Regions from separate parts of the Paenibacillus sp. FSL K6-3182 genome, predicted to be linked through region 3. Evidence: riboswitches for the same ligand, from Rfam matches in the RefSeq annotation. Region 3 holds a riboswitch; each other region holds the start of a gene.

Region 1 (2,162 bases), 610 kb from region 3:
GTTGTCGTTACCGTAGTTGTAGCAGTAGGTGTGCTGCTAGGCGTGATAGCAGGTGTCGAGTTAGGTGTGATCACAGGTGTGGAAATTGGTGTAGTGGTAGGTGTATTCTCAGGTGTAGGAGTTGGTGTAGCTGTAGGCGTGCTCTCAGGTGTAGGAGTTGGTGTAGCTGTAGGCGTGCTCTCAGGTGTAGAAGTTGGTGTAACTGTAGGCGTAGTCTCCGGTGTAGAAGTTGGAGTAGCAGTAGGTGTCGATGATGGTGTTGGAGTAGGCGTAAAGCAGGTTTCGCCTGCGTTCACAAGTGAAAGCTCTTTCTCCTTGCCCCAATGGATCTTCAGCGTATTAGGTACAGCTTGTGGATCAGTTGGGTTGACGAGCTCCGTATTTGTTGAAAAGCTTACGGAACCTTTTCCAGGAATTACACCGTTTCCTGTTTGAGTGGAATTTGGAATTTCCCATGAATAAGAAACCTCAATGTTACTCTCATTGGTTACTTTCCAAGCTCTTGTTTTATTCGGGTCGGCGGAGCAGGCCGTTTCAAGTTTGAGCTTAGCCGTATTGATAACTGCTTTTCGCACAGAGTTATCTGTGGTTACTACGATCTGCTGGGTAGCCACTAAATCGGTGGTAAAGCCATCTAAGGTTAATTCTTTTAATGTGTAGGTGCCGATAGGCAATTCGTTGAATTGCAAAATACCGTCACTATTGGTAACGCCGCTTTTGAATAATTTACCGTCTTTCCAAAGCTCGAAGGTAATGCCGACATGAGGAGCCCCTTCGACATTATTTAAAAATTTGTTGATGATGATATTGCCCGTACAGCTGTTCGAAAGCTTTAGATTCCATGCTAAAATTTTGTCACCGTGAGCGCCGGGACCCAATGTCTTAATTAAATCTCCGCTATAGATATCTAATTGATAAGGCAAGCATCTTGGAATGTTAATCGTAACGGAGTAAGTACCTGCTTTTGGATATATAATAGACTGTCCCTCAAAAAATGTTTGCTTGTTGTATGGAATGGTTGTATCGCCGGGTCCAGGTGCCCAGTCAGCAGGGCCTTCATAGCCGGAGAAGCTGACTCTAACACAATCTTTTAGCGTCTGGAACGTAGCGGTAGCTGTTCCGTTATTATTGACTACGATATTGGAATGCGTGGCAATGACATCCTTGCGATCCGATGAATACTGTGGACAGCTATTCTCATCTCCGAGTGCCGCAGCATTCGTACTTTGATTGCTATCACCTTCCGCCATGGCAAGGGAACTAAGCGACAACGAAAAAATTAATAACAGAGCCAGGGCTAAACTGATTTTTTTCCTAAAATAACGCATCTTTCACTCTCCTCTTAGATACGTAGTGGGGTTCCAAGAGGGCCGGTTACACTACTAGCTCCATATAATCCAAGTGTCCAATTGTAGATTATACTTCATCGCTTCCCTAGTTATTTTGATTGTGAAAATCCACTCTCCCTTTCTATATGCGTGCACCAGTTAGATATGCATGCTTTCATATTAAAATGATAACATGTATTGGAAATTGCTCAAGGGTGTTTCTTTGTCAGAAAATGACTAATAATCAGCATAAAGCAGGATATATTTTTGGCATAACACACATTTTGTCACCTTGTCCCTTGATTGCGGAACCAGTGGGCTCTTCATGGCATATAGTGTCACAAAGAGGAGGTGGCCGCCATGTTTGAACTTCTACTTCTTGTTATTGGCTGTTATGCTTTGGCTGCATTGTCGGTGCATCTGGCGTATCGAATTTGGCGAGGGCGCCAGCAATCCAGCAAGCATTATGTGCTCGTTGCTGATGTCCAGCAAAACAATATGGAATGGTATGTACGTTCACTGTTTTCTTTCTCTCGGCGAATGGGGAAAAACGTTCGTTTGACCATCGTAGATCAAGGAGTTACAGAGGAGACACTGGCTATTGTTGAACGATTAGCTAGAAGGGGCGATGAGGTCAGGATTCACTCTAATGGATCTAATCCGTTGTCTGGAAGCGAAGACGGTAAGCGCTCTCAAACAGAGGGTGTGGATGGAACTCAGCTGCTATGGCTGCTCCAGGCAGAAGGAGTTGTGTCGCTTTCCGATCATGCGGTGCTAATTGATTTGCAAAATCCGACAGATTTGTCGAAAATGCCATTTTAGTATATACTCTAC
Region 2 (2,162 bases), 3.0 Mb from region 3:
ATCTGCTGCGTGCCGTTATGAGATGATTGCTTCATATTTTGCATATCATTGTTTATGTATTCACTCGACGCAGCAATTTGCTGAGAGCTTGCTGAGATTTCTTCCGTAACTGCCGAAATGGATGAAGCATCGTCATACTGCGACAGCAACACTTTTCTGCCCAGCTCCACTTGGCCATTTACATCCTCTGATGCTTTTCGATTAATACCAATCATATTATCCATATTATTCGAGATGTGGAGCACAGATTCGCTCACTTCAAGCGTAGCTTTAATCGTTTCTCGCAGCTGATCGCCCATATTAGCCAAAGCGTGGTCAAGATCGCCAAATTCGTCAGAGCGAACGAGTTTTTCTTGACTTGTAAAATCATTATTGCCATACTGCTTAATTCTTTTTGTAATGCCTACAAGTCCTGTTCTAATCGATTGTGAGATGACAAAAATCATAATAGCAGGAAGAATAGCTAGCAAAATGACATTTATAAGCACAATAAGGTTCGCACTGGATATGTCTTTATCGAGAAGCCTCTGCGTCGCGTTAGCGTCTGCGGTCAAACGCTCGTGCATTGTATCGTTGGAATAACTTAGAATGACGGTATATACGCTTATTAGATTGCTTATGCGGAGCGATTTCTCATCTGATGATAATCCACTCACGTCTGTATTCGTCACTTTCAAGTTATCTAATGCTAGCTTAAGAACATTAACTTGATTCGCATAATAAGGACCATCTTCCGTTGCAGGCGGATATTTCTTATCCATATCGATAAGCTGTTTCTCCAACTCATCGATGTTGGCAGGCATCGTTTCCAAATCCTTCATGATCAGCGTTGCATCGCTTTTGCCATTTTCAATGGCATCTACCATTAGAAGCATCACTTTCAGCAGCCTATTCGATATACCTTGATAATTGCGTTCAGCACGCTGCAATTCCTCTGAACCTTCGACTGAGGTTGCTACTGAATGATTTTGAAAATAAATCAAAACGCCCGAGCCTACATTAAATAGTGTGATGATTGCGGTAACAAGCAATAATTTGCTCGTTATTTTCTTCAAACTCAATTTCTTAAACAGTATTTTTGCTCTCTCTATCATATCCTTAAAAACCATCCTGCTTGCTCTCTCCTCTGTCTCCTGAAAACAAAAAAAGCTATCCAGCCACAGGAGGCGGACAGCTCAGTTAGCTTATTATCCTTCCGGCGGTCTGGCAGCCATAGTGCGTACACCTTAGGCCCATAACTTTGCGTCCTTGTCTTTCAACAAGTTTGCCTTTTTCAGTTTGTCTATTTTGTAGTTTACAACTTAAACCAGTATAGGACTATTTAGTGAGTTTGTCATCCCTTGAACCATATTTATTCTGTGGCTAAAAATAAGGTTGCATTGCAATAACGCCTTGCTAACGAATGAAAATAGGAGGTTTGGATGGAAATAACCGCAACGAGCAAAATATTTCGCACCGCTTCCCATTGTTTTTCTGTTAAATTCGGCAATCTGCTTGCAAATTGATTCGCTGAAGAGCGAATGACATGCTCTGTCAATAAATCTTGATGCGGATTTTCCTTCAGATGACCGGAAATGTCGAGCAGTTGATCGTTATTCGCATCTAGCTCCTCAAACATACTAGTATAAGATGCATATAATTCAATAGGCCCAACTAAATCGTCTGCTTCATCCTCTGGTTTCTTGAATACGATCTCAAAAAGCTTGCGTATGGATTCAAAATCAAGATTTGACTTTAAATCATCAATAATAAATAATAACGCAGCTTGGTTTAGAGAATATTTTTTCCCAGCTTTCGGACAATCGAAATAAGGTTTGAAATCTCGCTTTACCCAGTTTTGCATGGAGGTAATCGACAGATTCGAATATTCGATTAATTGGCCCAACGCAGCAATTTCATGTAGTGAAAAGCCTTTAATCTCATTTCCTTTAATGAGCTTTTCAATAATTGGAGGCAGCAGCGTAGACATAAATGCAGGCAGTCCCGTGCCTTTCTCCAAATCACATTGATGCGTTTTGGTCCATGCGGCTTGCAGCACTTGCAGTGGCTTCAAATTATACTTTCCGTCCAGAGCCAGCAGCAAGCAAGCCATCTCTTTTCGAGTAAGCGTAAAGGACTCCATCTCGCTTCCTCCTCGCACATTCGTCTTGCATTCCTATATT
Region 3 (2,162 bases):
CCGTCCGCCGCTAAGTATCAGAGGTGCAAGCACCTCATCAACTCCGCTCGACTTGCATGTATTAGGCACGCCGCCAGCGTTCGTCCTGAGCCAGGATCAAACTCTCCAAATTGATGTTTGACTTGCTCATTACTTTTTTATCGCTTTTTTCGCTTATCCCGAAGGATTTGCGAGGCAGTTATTACTCGTTGTTCAGTTTTCAAAGAGCAATCTTTTCTCTCTTGTCGACCGTGTATCTCGTTGGCGACCTAGATAATATATCATAGGCGTATATAGCATTGCAAGTGTTTTTTTCATTATTTACGAGAAAGTTTTCAACACTCCTATTTGCCTTCTAATTGCGTAATCGTTGCTTCGCTTCCTCCTCACCTATATTGAAGAAAGACATAAAAAAACGAGCTCTGCGATTTCCGCAAGCTCGTATGACTTCTAATATGTTTTTGTAACTGTATATTGAGCTGCATCCTTGATAAGCTCATACTTTTTCTTGCCCTTCTTTAGACCCGCATCAACTGTCGTATCAATCGTAACCCATTTCCCATCCAAGTACACTTCGTTCCAAGCATGATAAACATCCACATAAGTAGATTGTCCCATCAAGAGCTTCGTAGGGATATCCACGCTCCGCAGCATTGCCGCAAACAATGAAGCGTATCCGTAGCAGATATCCTTTCTCGATTTAAATGTGCGATCAATATTGGGGAGGTAATCAACTGACAGATTAGCAGCTAATTGATTATCATAACTTACATTCGTAATAATATACTCGTAGATTGCCTTTACTTTCTCCATATCCGTTTTTTTATTGCTCGCTAATTCTTTTGCCTTGACGATGGCGCTGCTCGCATTCGACCAGTCAATGTTCTGGATGGAATTCAAGTACAAAACCTTGTTGTCTTTCAAATCAAGCGTCACGGTTTCTTTCTTCGCCAGTTTGTATTTGTTTCCTGTTGTATTCTCTAGAACAGATATTGTATATTCGCCATTGCCAAGCTGCAATGGAAACTTCTCAGCTGTTTTTCCGCTAGTTAGATTATATGTATAATTTGATGCGCCTTTTGCGATCATAAGCTTCGTTTTCACTTTAGTGCTCACTGTATATTGTACGGAGACAACACCTTTATCTAAATTCCCCGTATTGAGCCAATCAGAAGAGTCCGCTTCATTTGCCTGAACGACCGTTACATGGATGGATGCAAAAAGAACAAAAGCTGCGATGACTAACATAAATTTACGCATGAATATACTCCCTTCGGTAGCTGGCTGCCATCTTACGGAAGGCCCTTTAGCTTTGCGTCCCTACCTTTCGATAGGTTTGCCATTATCGTGTGAAGCGCTATGTGATGAATTTCCCCTATACAAACAAAAAAAAGCCTGTTCATTCGGTAGCTGGCTGCCATCTTACGGAAGGCCCTTTAGCTTTGCGTCCCTACCTTTCGATAGGTTTGCCGTTATCGTGTAGCGCTTTATTAGTTCTATTCTACCATATGAATCTAGCAAATCAATAGATTGTACTACAATATCAATCATAATTTGAATGTTTTTAAGGATTGTTGTTGCAAATTCTCGATATTAGAAAAAAAAGAACCTTATGGCTTCTAAAAGCCATAAGGTTCCTTGGTCTCTTTCTTATTCAGCAGAACGCTGATCTCTCATATGAGGGAACAACAGTACATCACGAATAGATGGAGCATCTGTTAGAAGCATGATCAATCGGTCGATACCGATTCCTAGTCCGCCAGTTGGCGGCATGCCGTATTCCAGAGCGCGGATAAAGTCTTCATCCATCTCATGCGCCTCGTCATTTCCATGCTCACGCTCAACAAGCTGCGACTCGAAACGCTCACGCTGATCGATCGGATCGTTAAGCTCCGTAAATGCATTAGCATGCTCACGTGCTACGATGAATAGCTCAAAACGATCGGTGAAGCGTGGATCTGCTTCGCTCTTCTTAGCAAGCGGCGAAATAGCAACCGGATGTCCTGTAACAAAGGTTGGCTGAATAAGCGTGTGCTCACCGAACTGTTCAAAGAAAGCGTTGAGAATATGACCAAATGTCATATGCGGATCAACGGCAACTTTGTGTTCTTTCGCCAACCGATGGGCTTCCTCGTCGCTCATTTCCACGCCGAAATCTACGCCAGTCGTTTCTTTGACAAGCT
Region 4 (2,162 bases), 480 kb from region 3:
CTGGCTGCCCGTAGCAGCACTCTGCAATTGCTTCTTCAGCGCTGCAAGTTCTTTCTCTGTTGGCTCGGAGATCGTCGCTTTAGCCCCATCCCAATTCACTGTTTTTAGCAATGCGTAAGAAATATAACGAATCGGTACGTATGTACTTCCTTGATGAATAAATGAGTATTGTCCATCGGGCAGTTTAAGCGCTTGTCCATCAAATTGCAGCTTAATGGGCTGTGTCTTTGTCTTAATTGTTTCGGTTGCTGCGGATGCAGCGGTTGCAAGTATGGATGACAACATCATTACAACCAGAAAAATAGATAGAATACGTGACTTTTTCATAGAGCCTCCTCAGAATAGTAAAGCTTACTTGTTTAGCGAGTTTGCAATTACTGCAAGCGCATTGGCTCTAGCACCAGCCTTCGCACTCTCGTATTGCGCGCTCCAATCCGGAAAGCTTTGCTCACCTAGATCGGCTGCTTTATACTCGCTCTTGGCATTGCTTATTAATTGATTAAACCTGGCATCACAATCGGCTTCCGCAGAAAATACCTTATTCAGGTATTTACTTTGAATAGTAGCAAGTGTGGCTTCTTCATCCCCGCTAAGCTCTTTCGCAATCTGCTTAACCAAGCTATTGCTGGTTGCTTGACACGAAGATTTCAGCTTTTCCAGCTTTGCTGTAACCGATGCATCAATCTCTTTTTTCTTCTGGGACTTATTTTCGGAGTTTGTAGATCCCTTATCCGGCTTTTGTCCCTTGTCTACAATATTAGACGCTTCATCTGGCGGCAAAGTTGCGCTCGGACTAGGTTTAAGGACTTCATCTGGCTGCGTCGTTGGAACTAGATCAGGCTCTTGTGATGGAGTAGCATCAGGTTCTGAAGTCTGATCTGTCTGATTAGAAGGTTGTTCATCTGGCTGCTCCGTAATATTCGGCGACTCTTGTCCTGTATTACTATCTGCAGCTTCTTCAATACGCCCATTCAGTTCATCTACCTGATTTAACTTCGAATAGAGACTCATGCTTCCATAAATGACAATACCGATAACAACGAGAGCACCTGCGATAATCATTAGTGTTTTGTTCGTTTTTTTCATTGTTTTGGTTTCATATGATCCACTAAAGAAGCAATGATTGCATATGAATCTCCTTCTTAGATTTTTAAAATAAAAAAGCTGACGCTTCATAGTGACGGGGCGTCAGCTTGCGGATATAGCGTTTTCAGATCTATTAACGACGCCCTTCGTGCTAGTTCATGAGACAGCTGCTAGTTTATTTTTGTGATAAACAATCCTCAAATAAATCTCCATGCGCTTTTTCTCATCTAAGCAATCTTCCCACAGCAATTCATTGAATCCCATACAGAGCTGATGCCATTCACGTACAACGTTTGCGCGCATGAACATAATAATAACCTCCATTTTCACATAAACCACGACGGGAGGCACGATATTCGGTAGCTGGCTGGCAGTCTTTTAAAAGATAAGCCCCTTTAGCTTTGCGTCACCACTTTTCAATGGTTTTGCCTTTATCGTGTGGGTTATGCGGTTGTTTTGTTTAATGGTATGGTAACAAAGTTTTTTGGAAGTGTAGAGTTATTCACTTAGTATTCAAACAAATAACATTATTTAATATATTTTTCCGATATAGGTAAGAAACTCCTGTAATGATGTGCCAAGGAATTCTAGGTAGTTAAATCCAGCCTCTATGAACTCATCTTATCTTCCTTTGATTTCATAGAGTAAATCAATCATCTAAATCCTGTAATAATACTGACAAAAAGAGTATACTCTCATTATTTCTACGCCTATCCATTTCATTCATTGTTTACATTTATTCCGTTAAACAAAAAAAAAAAGAAGTATTATTATCCTCACTATAACTTAGAGAGCAATAGATCAGAAGTAAGGAGTTAAAGAATATATATAAATATAATTTACTAAGCATCTGTACATCCTATAGTTGGAGCGTATGCTCACGACTACCTTAAATAAGATCTGTTGTTTTCCAAGTGCGATTTCATTCTTACTTTTTTCCCACAACTATCATCTCAAGGACTTAAAGTAGAATAATATCTTTTTATTATATCCCCCCCTCTTTAAGAACCTTTTTTTTAATCATGGAACGACCTAATGTTATACTCCTAAACGGTAGTTTTTCGAGTAATAAGCAT

What was found. Region 3 has a riboswitch for cyclic di-GMP ahead of MHH56_RS00455 (transglutaminase-like domain-containing protein). Riboswitches for the same ligand answer to the same signal wherever they lie in the genome.
Region 1: it holds a riboswitch for cyclic di-GMP, as region 3 does, so the genes downstream of both, MHH56_RS30810 (SpaA isopeptide-forming pilin-related protein) here and MHH56_RS00455 (transglutaminase-like domain-containing protein) in region 3, are expected to answer to the same signal.
Region 2: it holds a riboswitch for cyclic di-GMP, as region 3 does, so the genes downstream of both, MHH56_RS13020 (methyl-accepting chemotaxis protein) here and MHH56_RS00455 (transglutaminase-like domain-containing protein) in region 3, are expected to answer to the same signal.
Region 4: it holds a riboswitch for cyclic di-GMP, as region 3 does, so the genes downstream of both, MHH56_RS02575 (hypothetical protein) here and MHH56_RS00455 (transglutaminase-like domain-containing protein) in region 3, are expected to answer to the same signal.

Annotation. Positions count from the first base shown of each region.
Region 1 is NZ_CP150265.1:7,038,345-7,040,506, reverse strand. Features, by position in the region: gene MHH56_RS30810 (SpaA isopeptide-forming pilin-related protein) at 1-1,271, opposite strand, end outside; cyclic di-GMP riboswitch class II at 1,362-1,443, opposite strand; gene MHH56_RS30805 (hypothetical protein) at 1,689-2,150, shown strand.
Region 2 is NZ_CP150265.1:3,044,326-3,046,487, reverse strand. Features, by position in the region: gene MHH56_RS13020 (methyl-accepting chemotaxis protein) at 1-1,109, opposite strand, end outside; cyclic di-GMP riboswitch class I at 1,195-1,279, opposite strand; gene MHH56_RS13015 (DUF1836 domain-containing protein) at 1,352-2,122, opposite strand.
Region 3 is NZ_CP150265.1:92,503-94,664, reverse strand. Features, by position in the region: rRNA gene MHH56_RS00460 (16S ribosomal RNA) at 1-112, opposite strand, end outside; gene MHH56_RS00455 (transglutaminase-like domain-containing protein) at 430-1,239, opposite strand; cyclic di-GMP riboswitch class I at 1,252-1,330, opposite strand; cyclic di-GMP riboswitch class I at 1,382-1,460, opposite strand; gene lysS (lysine--tRNA ligase) at 1,630-2,162, opposite strand, start outside.
Region 4 is NZ_CP150265.1:571,905-574,066, reverse strand. Features, by position in the region: gene MHH56_RS02580 (copper amine oxidase N-terminal domain-containing protein) at 1-327, opposite strand, end outside; gene MHH56_RS02575 (hypothetical protein) at 352-1,086, opposite strand; cyclic di-GMP riboswitch class I at 1,442-1,526, opposite strand; gene MHH56_RS02570 (acyltransferase) at 2,072-2,162, opposite strand, start outside.